2 regions of the Paenibacillus sp. BAC0078 genome follow, and region 2 is predicted to be linked to the other one. Evidence: predicted binding sites of a transcription regulator. Region 2 holds the regulator's gene; the other holds the start of a gene.
The links. The regulator NrdR, encoded in region 2, represses ribonucleotide reductase genes. The targets are predictions, from matches to a motif close to AACACNATATATNGTGTT.
Positions count from the first base shown of each region.

Region 1: the regulator NrdR is predicted to act here: its motif matches at 2,338-2,355, upstream of ACX1DY_RS05780 (adenosylcobalamin-dependent ribonucleoside-diphosphate reductase).

Region 1 is NZ_JBTLRW010000002.1:493,687-501,667, reverse strand. Features, by position in the region: gene ACX1DY_RS05780 (adenosylcobalamin-dependent ribonucleoside-diphosphate reductase) at 1-2,200, opposite strand, end outside; gene ACX1DY_RS05775 (DEAD/DEAH box helicase) at 2,572-4,317, shown strand; gene ACX1DY_RS05770 (YqhG family protein) at 4,314-5,312, shown strand; gene ACX1DY_RS05765 (hypothetical protein) at 5,451-6,530, shown strand; gene ACX1DY_RS05760 (YqzE family protein) at 6,617-6,805, opposite strand; gene ACX1DY_RS05755 (N-acetylmuramoyl-L-alanine amidase) at 7,094-7,798, shown strand; gene ACX1DY_RS05750 (divergent polysaccharide deacetylase family protein) at 7,785-7,981, opposite strand, start outside.
Region 2 is NZ_JBTLRW010000002.1:242,623-250,603, forward strand. Features, by position in the region: gene polA (DNA polymerase I) at 1-292, shown strand, start outside; gene mutM (DNA-formamidopyrimidine glycosylase) at 344-1,186, shown strand; gene ACX1DY_RS04540 (manganese efflux pump) at 1,352-2,104, shown strand; gene coaE (dephospho-CoA kinase) at 2,114-2,710, shown strand; gene ACX1DY_RS04550 (lytic transglycosylase domain-containing protein) at 2,707-3,270, shown strand; gene ACX1DY_RS04555 (small, acid-soluble spore protein, alpha/beta type) at 3,358-3,573, opposite strand; gene nrdR (transcriptional regulator NrdR) at 3,703-4,179, shown strand; tRNA gene ACX1DY_RS04565 (tRNA-Ala) at 4,454-4,529, shown strand; tRNA gene ACX1DY_RS04570 (tRNA-Lys) at 4,541-4,613, shown strand; gene ACX1DY_RS04575 (hypothetical protein) at 5,331-5,408, shown strand; gene ACX1DY_RS04580 (zinc-dependent alcohol dehydrogenase family protein) at 5,632-6,642, shown strand; gene ACX1DY_RS04585 (hypothetical protein) at 6,655-6,849, shown strand; gene ACX1DY_RS04590 (SDR family oxidoreductase) at 6,882-7,670, shown strand; gene ACX1DY_RS04595 (MDR family MFS transporter) at 7,885-7,981, opposite strand, start outside.

The DNA of each region.
Region 1 (7,981 bases), 250 kb from region 2:
CGGAGCCGGCCTTGCCGACATTCAGGAAGATCTCGGCCGGAATGCCGTCAAGATCATTGATGGTGATATACGCCATGCCGAATGGTGTATTGATCTTATAGGTAGCGCCGCGCAGCACCTGCGGGCGTTTTTTGTATTGTTTGTCTGCACTGCCTGCGGCAATGGCTTGCGGTGCAGGAGCTGTCGCGCTTGCTGTTACAGCAGGAGCAGCAGGCTCAGCAACCGGAGCTGCGGCTTCCGCTGCTGCAGCGTCTTTCTTGTCTTCCTTCTTCGACGTTTCGAGCACCTGTACATCGCGGCTGCCGTCACGGTAAATCGTTACGCCTTTGCAGCCCAGATCGAAGGCCATTTCGTACAGCTCTGCCGTCTCTTCGACGGTGAAGTCGGACGGGCAGTTCGCGGTCTTGGAAATTGAGCTGTCCACCCAGCGCTGGATCGCAGCCTGCACACGAATATGATCCTTGGCGGACAGATCCATTGAAGTAACGAAATACTCGGGAAGCTCTTGACCCGGATGGGCCTCCAGCCATTCCTGGGCAATCGGCACGAACTGCTCATCGTAGCCAAGACGGCTCTGACGGAAATATTTGAAGGCAAAATAAGGCTCGATGCCGGTCGATGTGCCGACCATTGTACCCGTGCTGCCTGTAGGCGCCTGGGTAATAACGGTAACGTTGCGCATGCCGTGCTTGCGGATAGATTCGCCCACCTCAGGGTAGGTTTCGGCGATATTTTTCATGAATCCGCTCAGCAGGTATTTCTCGGTGTCAAACGCCTGGAAGGAGCCCTTCTCCCCGGCAATTTCAGAGGAAGCCAGATATGCTTCGCGGGCCATGAAGCCGTACAGCTTGTCCAGGAACTCCAGCGATTCCGGGCTGCCATAACGGATGTTCAGCTTGATCATCAGCTCGGCCAGGCCCATTGTCCCGAGACCTACGCGGCGCTCCTTGCGCTGATTGGCTTCATTTTCCGGGAAGTGGTAAGGTGTCTTGTCGATAACATTGTCCAGGAACCGCACGGAATAACGGGTGGTTGTGGCAAGATCGGCCCAATCCACATCATGATTCTCTGCATCGTAGAATTTGGAGAGGTTGATGGCAGACAGGTTACACACGCCCCAGCCCGGCAGCCCCTGCTCACCGCATGGATTCGTGCAGATGATCGGATTGAAGTACCAGCTATTGGACATTTGATTGTAGTATTCCATGAACACAACGCCCGGCTCAGCCGATTTCCAGGCCGATTCAATAATTGTATGCCAGACATCGCGGGCTTTGACTGTCCGGTACGGAATAACTGCGCGGCCAGCCGCCTTCCATTTATCCAGGTCTCCGTCCCACACTGTATCGTAATCAGGGTCTGTGGTATCCGGGAATACCAGCTCCCAGTCCAGATCCTCCTTCACAGCCTTCATAAAAGAATTGCTTACGCATACCGACAGGTTGGCGTTCGTTACCTGGCCCATCGTCTGCTTCACGGTGATGAAATCGACGACATCGGGATGCCAGTCATTGATCATCAGCATTAGCGCACCACGGCGGCTTCCGCCCTGCTCAATCAGTCCGGTGGTGTAGCTGAACAGTCCGCCCCAGGATACAGAACCGCTGGACGAGCCGTTGACGCCTCTGACGATGGCACGGCGCGGACGCAGCGAGGACAGGTTGATCCCGACACCGCCGCCGCGGGCCATGATCTCAGTCATTTCCGAGAGGGTTTGCATGATGCCGCCCCGGCTGTCTTTTGGCGAAGGCACGACATAGCAGTTGAACAGGGTCAGTTCTTCACTCGCCCCGGCGCCTGCGGCGATCCGTCCGCCCGGAACGAGCTTCCAGTCATCGAGAATCGAACGGAATTTGCCTGTCCATTCTTCCTGAAGCTCAGGTGTTTTCTCTACCGAAGCCATAGCGGAAGCGAGACGGTCCCACATTTCCTCCGGTGTCTTCTCTATGTTAAGCGTCAGCTTTTCTACATCCGATTCTACAAGCTCTCCGCTGCGTGTCTTCACCGTAACCGTACGGCCGCTGCGTGCAACGATCTCCCCTACTTCCTTGGTAGGAAACTTAGGATCGTCCTTCGTCAGCACAAGCACCACATCGCCAACCTTCGCATTGTTGCTGTCGGCATCCTTCCAGGCGTAGCGGTCCAGAAATATTTTCTCGCTCAATCCTTCAAGACGCTGTTTGCGTTCCTCTGTACTCAATAGAAAAACCTCCCGGTATTGTGATATGTAATTCCTTTTCAAGAAATACAGGCTGGCTGCCTTGTACGCTTGAAGTATTCAATGTCAATAAAAAACAACCGGAAAATGCCCGGTATAATCAAAGTTTTCAAGCATTTGTAACAATATATTGTGTCAGTCAGCTTTTCAACTATACCACATATTGTGTGGAAGGTCTTTTTCGAAAAATGCTGCATCTCGGCGAAATATCGGCAAAAGATGGCACATTTACTCCCTCTTGCTCGTTATTTTACAGCATGGGGCCGAAAATAGCAGGTTATGAATTCTCTCTTTTACGAGCATACTACTCCTACGTATTTCGATATGAAACAAGCGCCGGAGGAGACTGCTACATGACGCAATTATTCCGCAATTCCTTGCCGCAGGAAGGCATCCCTACTGCCCCGCTGCTGCCTGTTCCTCTGTCTTTTGAACGAAACTGGCTGCATGACTTAGAGTCAAGGCTGGACAAGGGGGGACCTTGGGGAGACTGGCGTTTATCCCGGCTGGCCGTTCAAGGCGAAGCCTCTGCTCTGGTCACCAGCTTTGATGAGCTGCAGTGCATGAAGCATCTGTCCGGGTTATCCCCGCTCCCCCACCAGCTTGATACCGCACATAAGGTGCTGTTCCAAATGTCGGGCCGCGCCATTCTGGCCGACGAGGTCGGCCTTGGCAAAACCATCGAAGCCGGGCTGGTGCTCAAGGAATATCTGGTGCGCGGGCTGGTGACCAAGGTGCTGATCCTAGTTCCTGCCTCCCTTGTGCTGCAATGGGTGCGGGAGCTAAATACCAAGTTCGGCATTTCCGCCGTTGCACAAAAAAAAGCGTATTCCTGGGACAACGACATTGTGGTCGCCTCCATGGATACTGCCAAACGTGATCCGCATAAGGAAACTCTGCTAAGCAATGAGTATGACATGCTGATTATCGACGAGGCCCATAAGCTTAAGAACAAGAAATCGACCAACTACCAATTCGTTCAGCAGCTCCGCAAAAAATACTGCCTGCTGCTCACCGCTACTCCCGTGCAGAACGACCTCGGCGAGCTGTTCAATCTGATCACGCTGCTGAAGCCGGGCCAGCTCGGGAATCAGGGGGATTTTGCCGCCAATTTCGTGGTTGACAAACGCCAGCCGAAGAACGAGGTCCAGCTCCGGGATGAGCTATCTAAGGTTATGATCCGCAACCGGCGCGGCGAAGGTCCGGTCAGCTTCACGAAGCGCAAGGTGCGCAATATTCCGCTCACGCTCTCACCCGAGGAGAAAGTATTATATGACGGCGTTACCGCCTTTGTCAAAGACCAATATGAGGAAGCGGGCGGCAATCTCAGCAGCATGCTTTCCCTGGTTACGCTTCAGCGCGAGGTCTGCAGTAGCCGGGATGCCGTATTCGTGACCCTGGTCAACCTTATTAAGAAGCTTCCCGAAGATTCTCCGAAGCGTGACAAGATGATGGGCCTGCTGCAGAGCATCCGCACGGTCAAGACAAATACCAAAGCTGCAAAAACGATGGAGCTGATTCGTGAAATGAACGAAAAGGTGATCGTTTTTACCGAATACCGGGCCACTCAGGAATACCTGCTGCAGTATTTCCGTGAGCACGGACTGCAGTCCGTCACCTATTCCGGCGGGATGAACCGGGGTAAAAAGGATTGGATGATGGACCTCTTCCGGGGACGCGCCCAGGTGATGATTGCAACCGAAGCGGGCGGCGAGGGAATCAACCTGCAGTTCTGCCACCATATGATCAATTTCGATCTGCCCTGGAACCCGATGCGGGTCGAGCAGCGGATTGGCCGGGTGCACCGTCTGGGCCAGGAAAACGATGTGGTGATCTACAACCTCTCGACGGAAGGCACGATTGAAGAGCATATCCTCCACCTGCTGCATGAGAAGATCAACATGTTCGAGATGGTCATCGGCGGGCTGGATGTGATTCTGGAGCGTTTCGAGAAGAAGGAGTCTCTGGAGAAAAGCCTGTACAAAATCATGCTCGAAGCCCGAAGTGACGAGGAGCTGCGCAGCGGGCTGGACCACATCGGCGAATCGCTCAGCGAGCTGACCCACAGCATTCAGAAGGAGGGCGGAGCTGCGCTATGAGCCTATCTGTGCAGGAGATACGCAAGCAGGTCATGGATTATCTGGAGGCGACGGAATGCTCGATTATCGAAGCGTCGCCGCTGCATGTGACGGTGAAGCTCTCGCCGGGCGCTGACCGGATGCTCACCGAACGGCCCTATTATTGGGGGTTCGTGGAGCGTACAGGCGTAGAGCCTGAGACGCTGTCGTTCACGTTCGTCTTCGAGCCGGAGAAGTACGACAGCCTGGCCGCCGGCGGTGTGCCTGGCGGCAGTGTGACTGGCGGCGCGCCGCCAGCAGGCGCGGCTCCGCCAGGGGGTGCGGCTCCGCCAGGGGGTGCGACTGATCCGCAGGACAGCATCCTCGCCCGTTACTTCGGGAACGTTCCGGCGCTGCCGCGGATCGGTCCGGGCATGATCAGGCGCGAGGATGTCATTTATGGCAGCAAGCGGCTGCGGCAAATCTGGGCTGCAGCCCGGGAGGAGGGCAAATGCCTGCAGCTCTTCGAGGACCCGGGGCGCAGGCAGCGGCTGACCTTGTTCTCGGCAGCCTACGAGCCGTGGCTCGGCGTCTGCTACAAGGTGGAGATGACCTGCGATCTGAAGCGTGAGGAGCTGCATTATATCGGTGTCTCACTCACCACCGGCCTGATTGTCCCTGACTTTGAAGCCAGGCTGGCCTCACGGGAGCTGACGCCCCGCCTGCCCGAGAATGTTCACATTCAGCCCTCGGAGCTGACAGTTGCTGCCGGAGCAGAGAGGCTGGAGGGCTATCTGACCTCGAAGCTGGCGCTAATGGACTACACCTGGGCCGAGGAAGCCCGCGAACGGCTGGAGCTGGAGCTGGGGATTGTGGACATTTACTACGCGGAGCTGCTCAAGGAGCAGGATGAGGGGAAACGGCTGGCTATAGAGGAGCAGTACAACCGCCGCCGCAAAGAGACAACCTGGCAGTACGAACCGCAAATTGCAGTTTCTGCCGTAACCTACGGCCTGTTCCATCTGCGGAGCACATAAGATGCGACCCTGCTCGCTAAAAGCAGGCAAAAAAACAGTGAATTTCCCGCACCGCGGCGGACAGCAAGCAACAGCCTTTTCAGGGCTTGTCCTCTACAATAAGCATCAGTACTATTATTAAGAAAGGTGAGCGATCACATGAAGATAACAGCAAGGCAGAAGGACATTTTCGGACGGCGTGTGCGTCTCGTCCTCTGTCTGTGTCTTGGACTGGTCGGATTCTCGGCTGTCTCAGCTTTCCCTCCGGCGCTGGCCGCTACCGGAAGCAAGGTTACGGTCACACAGGCGGTATCCAAGGATCATTTGCCCCTGCTCACGCTGAAGTCCGTTCCTTCACCTGAATCCCTGCAGGACTTTACCCGCCGCATCATCCGCAAGCTCTCAGCCGATGCTCCCTTTACAGCCTGGGCAGATGCCGGAACCGAATATTTCCCCTTGGGTCCGGGGACACATAGCTGGCTGGTTAATGTGGTGAACGGGGAACAGAGGATTGGGTATCTCGTCATCTCCGCAACGGAACAGGGCGGTTATATGCTCAGCGAATACGGGGCCGGAAGCTACGGTCTCCCTTACAGTCTGCAAGATCTGCGCCAGTTTCTGGTGCAGCAGGAACTTATCCCATCCGATTATTCCGGAAAACTTGAATTAACAGCGCTCTACGCTCCGCTGCTGCCGCTGTGGAAAATAACAATGGACCAGTCAACACTATATATCAACGCTTCAGTATTGCAGGTTATGCCGTGGAGCCCTAGCCAGGCGGAAGCGGTCCTTAAGAGAACGCTTGATGGAGCCTCATCTCTATCCAGCCTGGATACAGGCCGTTCACCCCTTCCGGCTTACCGGAGCGGAGGCCAGGATGATCCGTATGCAGACCTGTTGTGGCTCACAGCACCGTCACTGAAGTCCGTGAGCGGAGACAGCATTGCAGCTTTGCTGGCTGCAAGCGGCAGTCTTGCCTTCCAAGCTGCCGGCCGCAATGACACCCTAGGTGCGCCTTTTATGGTAACGGGCTATCAGAGCTGGCAGTTAACCTCCTCCGGCAGCAAGGACGAAGGCCGCCGCCCAGCTATCGTGTACGCCCTTTCCGGGCCGGAGGGCAGGCGTTATCTCCCTCTTGCGGCTCTGCTGGAGAATGGGACTTTCCACAAGGTGCCGTCTTCCGGCAGTTCAGCCCCCAGCACCACTGTAGCAAAGACAGACCGTTCCAATCGGGAATAGCTCACCACATATATGCATACATGCAAACAGCCTTCCTGGACTGCCGTGTTAACGGCTCTGGGAAGGCTGTTTGCTGTTTCGTGAAGCTATTTCTTGTTGCTGTGCGTCCGCTGACTGCGCCAGATGGACCAGCTAAGCGGGAGCATGCCGAACCATTTCTCTGCCCACGGCTGCTTCCGGGCCTTCCTGCGTTCCCGGCTGGCCCGCGGGTCCTCCATATAGACAACTACCTTCTCCGTAATGTATTTTACCAGTTCATCCCCACCGGAAGCCATCCCTTGTCCCTCCTGTTCCCTCAAATAGAAATCCCCGCAGCTATGCTCTAAGTCTCCACGATTCTAGTGTGCTCCATTGCGCTTTGATCTAAACTATGAATTTGCGATTCGCATAGTATTGCCTGCTCCGGTACATTCTAACAAAGAATTCAATGAAGACAAGCTGTAAGACCATTCATGGACAAGGAGGCCGTTCACTTGAGAACCTTAATCCATTCAAGCAGAAACATCTGTGCCGTCCATAAAAAGACGGCCGCAGGAGCTGACAGGCCGCTTCGCCGTTTATGGCTGCTCCTGTCTGCCTCCGGGCTGCTGCTGTCCCTGCTGACCGGCACTACTGCGGGTGCACAGACCTCTGCAGAGCCGTCACATCATAGCACAAAGCCGGACCGCCAGCGAATGCTTGGCCATGACCAGCGGATCATTCTTATAGATGCCGGACATGGGGGAATTGACGGCGGAACCTCGCATGGCTCCATTCTGGAGAAGGACATTACGCTTGCCATCTCCCGCCGCTTGTTCCTGCTGCTGCGCAGCGACGGCTTTGACGCCATCCTCAACCGGACCGGCGACTATGCGCCAAGCGACGATAACCGCTGGCTGCGGAGCTCCTCACGTCATATGCGCGACTTGGCCCAACGCAAAGAGCTGGCGGAAACGCTGCCTGCGAATGTAGTGGTCAGCATTCATGTAAATTGGGCCCGTTCACCGGCAAAACACGGACCGCTAGTCCTATACCGCCAGGAAGGGCGCAGCTACCTGCTTGCCCATTCGATTCAGGACCAGCTCAATCAGCTTTACGGTGTAAAGACTGATTCCATGCCGGGCAAGCCCTTTTATCTGCTCAACAAAATAACCGCCACAACAGTTATCGTTGAGGCGGGATTCATCAGCAGTCCGGCTGACCGGGAAAAGCTGTGCAGTCCGAAGGGCCAAGAGGAGATCGCAGAAGCCATTGCGGGCGGCATTGCTGCGTATCTTATGGAAGTGTGACATGGGAGCTCCATTTCCACTGGTTTTTAACCAAATCGGAGATTCCGACAAATTCGACGCTGTTCTTTAGTTCGGCAATGCCGCTGCGGATACCTGCAGCGGTCTCTTTGCCATGAATGCCGACATGGCCAATCGTTACACAGTATTTTTGATTCAGTGCTCTTTCCTTCACCAGCCGCATTT
Region 2 (7,981 bases):
CTTTAATCTGCGATCTTTTGCCGAGCGTACAGCGATGAATACCCCGATTCAGGGAACAGCGGCGGATATCATCAAGCTGGCTATGGTTCAGATGGACAAGGCGCTTTATGAGCGCGGGCTGAAGAGCCGCATGCTGCTGCAGGTGCACGATGAGCTGGTGTTCGAGGTGCCGGAGGACGAGCTGGAGCTGATGAAGAAGCTGCTGCCTGAGGTTATGGAGGGTGCGCTGAAGCTGTCTGTGCCGCTGAAGGCAGAGGTAAGTTTTGGAAGTAACTGGTATGAAGCGAAATAGGCTCCCCGCAGGGAGTGCATATCCGGTATAATGGAGTAGAGGTGAGCCAAGATGCCGGAATTGCCGGAAGTAGAAACAGTCAAAAGAACACTTAATGCCTTAATTACAGGCAAGCAGATACAGAACGTTACCGTCCGGCTGCCGCGGATTATTCAGCGCCCGGACGATATTCAGGCTTTTGCCCATATGCTGGCAGGTCATACTGTGGTTAACGTTGAGCGAAGAGGGAAGTTTTTGCGTTTCGTGCTGGATGGTCTGGTGATGGTGTCCCATTTGCGGATGGAGGGCCGCTACGGTCTTTATCAGGGAAATGAGCCGCTGGACAAGCATACGCATGTTATTTTTCATTTTATCGACGGCACAGAGCTGCGTTACACGGATGTGCGCCAGTTCGGCACCATGCATTTGTTCCAGCCGGGTGAGGACCTGCTGCTTCCTCCGCTGAAGAAGCTTGGTGAGGAGCCGCTTGCGCCTTCGTTTACACCGGAACGGTTCAAGGAGATTGTCGCAGGCAAAAGCACCAAAATCAAACCGCTGCTGCTGAACCAGGAATATGTGGTCGGCATCGGCAATATTTATGTAGATGAGGCGCTGCACCGTGCCGGCATTCATCCGGAGACAGGAGCCAAAGCGCTCACAGACAGTCAATTGGATAAGTTGCACCATGCCATTGTGGCGACCTTGACGGAGGCGGTTAATGCCGGCGGTTCCTCGGTGAAATCGTACGTCAACGGCCAAGGGGAGAGCGGAAGCTATCAGCATCAACTGCTGATCTACGGACGTAAGGACCAGCCCTGCACAACCTGCGGCACATTGATTGAGAAGAGTGTTGTGGGTGGCAGAGGCACGCATTATTGTCCAAGCTGCCAGCCATCCGCTGCAAAAGTAAAGTAAGCGCTTATAGATCAAGCTTATGCTGGAGTTGTCCATGCTGCCGTAAAAGGCAGGCACTCACTGCCCGTCCCGCCCATATACTGTGTGAAGAATGCGATAAGCTCGAACGGAGCCTATGGCGGAGAAGTCCGCCGGGCTGCCGGTTCTTCACGGGAGGGATTACGGGTGGTGAGCCCATTTTTTTCACTGCTGCTGTTGGCATTTGCCTTGAGTTTGGACGGTTTTGGTGTTGGCATTACATATGGGCTGCGTAAAATGAAAATACCGCTGCTCTCTGTCCTGATTATTTCGCTTTGCTCGGGGATAGTAATTTGTGTCTCTATGCAGGTCGGCGTGCTGCTGGCCAAGGTTGTGTCTCCTAATGCCGCATCCAGTATTGGAGCGGTTATTCTCGTCTTGATGGGCTGCTGGTCCTTGTTCCAGATGCTGATGCAGAGGGAGAAGGAGCAAGGTGACGCTGCTGCCGGGCAGGAGTCTGAGCAGGGAGAAGAGACGGCGAGGCTGGAGACAGCCGCTTCCGGCTTTGGAACTTCGGTTCATGCCGCTGCGGACGAAGCTGAGCGTGAGCCGCGTAAAGCGGCAGTTTTCTCGCTCGAGCTGCGGCATCTGGGCGTAGTGATTCAAATTCTCCGTACTCCGTCTTCCGCCGATATGGACGCCTCCGGCAGCATTTCCTCCACGGAAGCTATGGTGCTCGGAATCGCATTGTCGCTGGATGCGTTCGGTGCAGGTCTGGGAGCGGCTCTGCTGGGCTTCAGTCCAATCTCCACCTCTCTGACGATTGCTCTTTTCAGCGGGACCTTTCTGGTGCTGGGGATGAAGACAGGGCTGAAGCTGTCAGGAAGCTTCTGGATGAAGCATGCTGCGGCACTGCCTGCGTTATTATTAATTGCAATGGGAATAATGAAGCTATTATGAGGTGAGTACATGATAATGGGCTTAACCGGAGGCATTGCCTCCGGAAAAAGCACCGTATCCGCGATGTTTGTGGATAAGGGAGCGCGGCTGGTGGATGCCGATGTAATCGCCAGAGAGATTATGCTTCCAGGGTCACCGGTGCTGGCCGCTGTAGTGCAGCAGTTTGGGGAAGAAATCCTGCTGCCTGATGGTACGCTCAACCGGGCCAGGCTTGGAGAGAGGGTCTTTCATGACCCTGAAGCCCGGCAGAAGCTGAACGATCTGACGCATCCGGCGATCCGCCGCGAAATCAAGAACCGTATGTATAGCTTAGAGCAGGAAGACGCACAGAAGTTAATTATTGTTGATATCCCGCTGCTGTATGAATCTCACCTGGATAACCTGTTTCAGGAGATTGCGGTGGTCTACATACCCCGCGAGATGCAGCTCACCCGCCTGATGGAACGCAACCAGCTAACGCTAGCGCAAGCTGAAGGCAGGCTGAAGGCTCAGATGGATATTGAGCTGAAGCGCAGCATGGCTACCTATGTCATCGACAACAGCCGTGATCCGGCCCATACAGGGCAGCAGGTTGCCGCATTGTGGGCCAGGCTGGGGTTATCATGAAATGGCTGCGTAAAAAAAGAGTGCTGCTCCTGCTGTTTATAGGCTTTACGGCCATCCTGTTCCTGAGTACGAACTGGATGTCCTGGTTTTATCCCATCTATTATAAAAATGAAATCCGCAAGCACAGCGTCACCTATGAGATTGACCCGTTCCTGGTAGCGGCGATTATCCGGGTGGAGACGAATTACAAAACCGGCCGCGAGTCCAAAAAAGGCGCAATTGGCCTTATGCAGTTGATGCCGGATACCGCCAAATGGGCGCTTGAAAAGGCCAAGCTTCCCGATGTGTCCATGGAGCGGCTGAAGGAAGAGCCCTCGGCTAACATTGAGCTGGGGACGTGGTATTTGTCTTTGCTGTCCCGTCAGTTTGACGGCAACCGTACTGCGGTCATCGCTGCTTACAACGCAGGCCCGGGCAAAGTGCAGCGCTGGCTGGATGAGGGAGCATGGGACGGTACGGAGGCGTCGGTGAAGGACATCCCGTTTGGCGAGACCCGCCATTATGTGCAGCGCGTAATTTATTATTACGAGCAGTACACGGAGATATATAACGAGTTCTAGGCCGCTTGGTGCTCTTTAATTACTAAAAAGAAGTATTAAGCGGCATGTAGCCGATTAATACTTCTTAGGCAAGCTTATAGGGACAGGTTATTTGAATTGACCTGCCAGAGATTGTTCAGCCAGAGTTACAAGACGTTTAGTGATGTAACCACCGATCGAACCGTTTTCGTAAGAAGTTTTATTGCCTTGGTATCCATCTGGGGAGAGCGTGATACCGAGCTCTTGGGCAACTTCGTATTTAAGTTGATCCAAGGCACCGCGTGCATTTGGAGCTACCAGGTTATTGGAGCTGCTTTGGGCCATTGCTGTTCACCTCCTATCGGTTGGTAACAGTATTATGTGCTGGACAGGGCAACTTCATAACATCAAATAAACGGTGTTTTATGGAAATCAGAAAATGGCATCAATATAACAAAAGGAAGTGATAAGCTTATGAAATGTCCTTACTGTGATCACACCAATACCAAAGTGCTTGATTCGCGTCCGGCCAACGAGAATAAGTCAATCCGCCGCAGGCGTGAATGCGAGCTGTGCAGCCGGCGCTTTACCACCTTTGAGATGATTGAAGAAACGCCGCTGATTGTGATCAAAAAAGACGGCAGCCGCGAGGAATTCAGCCGCGACAAAATCCTCCGCGGCCTGATCCGCGCCTGCGAGAAGCGCCCCGTTTCCGTCGAACGCCTGGAGTCCATTGTCTCTGAGGCAGAGAAATCCCTGCGCGGCATCGCTCTAGCCGAAGTGGAGAGCCGCCAGATCGGCGAGCTTGTTATGGAGCAGCTCTATCCTGTAGATGAAGTTGCTTACGTCCGCTTTGCCTCCGTCTATCGTCAGTTTAAGGACATCAACATGTTCATGAAGGAACTGAAGAGCCTGCTGTCCAAAAACGACGGGGAGCTCGAGGGATTGTAAGCCTTTCCGTACTGCGGTGATGCTTAGAGGGCTGAAATGCAACCGGGACTCAGCCGTCAATTAGGCCAATTTGAGCGGACGCGCACAACGAAACCGATATGACGATGCTGAGACCCTTTCCGGGGAGTAAACTTTTTTCACAAAAGTGTTGACATGTGGCGCGAAATTTTATACTATATAAAAGTCGCCTACGAAATAAATAAATGACGAAAGCGATACGGTTTTACAGCATAAATCAGTTTTGCTTACATAGTGTAGTTGTTAAGCGCACTATGGGGCCATAGCTCAGCTGGGAGAGCGCATCGCTGGCAGCGATGAGGTCAGGGGTTCGATCCCCCTTGGCTCCACCACAACATCATATGGACTCTTAGCTCAGTTGGTAGAGCAGTTGACTCTTAATCAATTGGTCCAGGGTTCGAGTCCCTGAGAGTCCATCACAAAAAAAGAAACGGCAGAGATGCTGTTTCTTTTTTTGTGATGGACTAGTTTTTTCTACAATCATTGCACATGTGGACTGCGGTGTGTAGTGGATATTATTCTGATTTACTTTAATGACGCTTGATGACGAGGTCCTTTTTAGCGGAGGCGCGCCAGTGACCGTGTTGTAGGCAAACATTACTTGTAAGCGTGTACAGACCGCCTTATGATAGATAGCTTGCAATCCATAAGGCGGTCTTTGTGCTGTCTTCAGATTGCTACGGGTTCGCTCTGAGATAGGCGTATAACAGTAGGATCGGCTTTGAAGGCGGGGCATCCGAGGCAAAGGTTTAGAGAAAGTAGTAGCATTGGCCGGGAATTAGCCCTTGCTCTTGCGCGTTACTGATCACGGTCAATAATTGCCTCATGGCCGTTACAGTACTGCGCATGCTTTCCTCGTCTGGTTTGAAATCTGCGAAAGCGCCTCCGAACATCAGTTAGGCTCAAAGATCATATTGACTTTCTAAAATGGAGTGGGTACAATGATACCTACCAGAAACACTGTTTCCGTAAATGCGAAGGACTTAACTTTCATAAGAATCGAAAATTACTTCTGAGCAATGGGTAACAGTGTTTCTGGATTACAACATAGTATCGAAAAGGGGAGCAGCACTATGACAAATAAGGGGAAATAGGCGCTCGTCACGGGAGCTTCTTCCGATATTGGAGAGCAATTGGCGAGACAACTGGCCAAACAAGGCAGCCATCTGGTACTCGTCGCCCGAAGCGGAAGAAGCCTCCGCCGGAAATAAAGACACACCAGAAAGAGTCGTAGAGGTTGCACTTCGCGCGTAGAAGAAAGGAAAGTGTATGTCGTTCCGGGTGTACAGAATTATCTAAAGGCGCAGTTATCGCGTTCATTACACGAAAGCAAAATCTTTGGCTTGTTGGAAGCATGCTTCGTCCGCGTGAAGGATACAGCAGCAGTAATAAGAATCTGGGTAATCAATCTGATCTTACAGGGAGGACAATACGATGAAAGCTATACAACTGACAAACGGCTTCGGCTTTGAGGAATTAACCATAACGGAACTCGACAAACCAACGCCAGGCCCTAAGGAGGTGCTGATCCGCATGAGGGCAGCTTCTCTCAATTATCGGGATCTAGTGGTCCTCGGCGGATTAATGCCGATCGAAGTCAATTTCCCCTTCATTCCATTATCAGACGGAGCGGGAGAAGTTGTAGCCATTGGCCCAGGAGTAACTAGGTTTCAGGTTGGACAACGAGTAGCAGGTAATTTTCAACAGGGCTTCATTGGCGGCAACCCAAGACCAGGGGTGTTAGAAGAAAGTCTGGGAGGTCCGTTGAATGGAGTAGCGGCCGAGTATGTCGTTCTACATGAAGACGGAGTCGTCCCTATTCCCGATCACCTCACTTATGAGGAGGCCTCCACCCTGCCGATCGCGGCATTAACCGCATGGAGCATGTTAATCGAATACGGTGGTTTGCAAGCAGGAGATACTGTGCTGCTGCAAGGAACAGGCGGTGTCTCCATCTTCGGGCTTCAATTCTCGCTTATGACCGGAGCACGAGTCATCATCACGTCGAGCAGCAACGACAAGCTGGAACGAGCAAAAGCTCTTGGCGCATGGCAAACGATCAACTATTCGGAGGTTCCTGATTGGGATAAGGCAGCGTTAGAGCTGACTGGCGGCGTTGACCATGTTCTGGATGTTGGAGGAGCGGCAACGATAGGGAAATCCATAAATGCACTTCGCACTGGTGGGACCGTAAGTATGGTCGGGTTCTTATCGGGCTTGACCATTCCGGAATACGATGTCTCCAGCATCTTGCATAAAGCCGCAACGGTTCGCGGCAGTCAAGTCGGCAACCGGGATCATTTTGAAAAGATGAATCGAGCGATTGCCCATAATCGTTTACATCCCGTTATCGACCGTGTATTCCCTCTAGACCGAATTGGAGAAGCATTCGCGCTCTTGGCTGAAGGAAAGCAATACTTTGGTAAAATCGTAGTCCAAATCTAAAATCTCTCAAAAATGACATTGGAGGCGCAAGCCGCACCAGCGAAGCATGGGCTTGCTCCGGAGTTCAGTCCGCAGGGAGAGCTTATCGGAAGCTGGTATGATCTGGAAGGCAAACTGTATGGCGTAACTACAGCTGCAAGCCATAACGGATATTTATATCTAGGAACGGCACCTGGAGGCAGCAAGGGCGTTTACGTGTGCTTTTAACAAAATAAGGTTGGAATCTGGGAGGGTGCGAAATGAATCTGGATGATTTGGAGCTATCTTGGAATGAGAAGGAGAGTCTGACCGGCAAAGTGGCCTTGGTGACAGGCGCTAGCAGCGGAATCGGGGCATCGATCGCCAGGAAACTGGTAAAGCGCGGCGCCCATGTGACTGTAGTGGCACGTCGACGGGATCGATTGGATGAGCTGGTTAAGGAATTGCATCAAGAGGGATTGTCCGAGGTTATGGCGGTACCTGCTGATATTCAAAAGGCTGAAGAAGTACAGCGTGTGGTCAATGAAACGATTAACCGCTGGGGCCGTCTTGATATTATAGTTGCCAATGCAGGATTCGGGTATCGAAGTCCTTTGGTAGAAGTGGATCTGGAAAGATGGGAGGAGCTGTACAGGACGAATGTACACGGTCTAATGTTGACGCTGCACTACGGGCTTCCGCCAATGCTGGGTCAGGGCAAGGGAGATGTCATCATCATCTCCTCCATTGCCGGCAAGGAAGTGATTGCCGGAGGAGGTCCCTACAGCGCTACCAAATACGGCGTTAACGCTATAGCGTCTGCATTACGTTTGGAAACAATCGATCAGGGGATTCGCGTTACGACGATTCAGCCCGGGGCGGTGGCAACGGAATTTTCTCAGGTAGCCGGTTATTCCGAGGATGAAATACGCGCGTTTGCTTTGAAAGTCCTGCCGTTACATCCCGATGATGTTGCAGAGGCAGCACTCTATGTATTGGAGCAGCCTGAGCATGTCAGCATTCCGGAACTAACCATTATGCCTTCAAGGCAAGCCCAGCGGTTCAAATAAAACGACGTCCAAATATGAACCGCCGTATGCCAAAGGTATGGACGGTGATGTGAGAGGTCGGGGACTTACTGTCTTGTTTCGTGTGGTTGTGAATCGGATTCAGTAATCGCGCAGTGCAGCGTTTCGTCCGTAGCCGGCCAAAACTCAGTCCCACGAATAAGTGAAGGACTGAGTTTTTCGTTGTTTTAACAACAAATGCCCAAGCTGGCTTGTATCAACCAGCCCGGCTTGCAGTGGTCCGTTTTACGGCTGGTAGCAGGGCTGCGGGTATCAATCCGACCAAAGTGAAGCCGAGCGACCAGAGGAAGGTG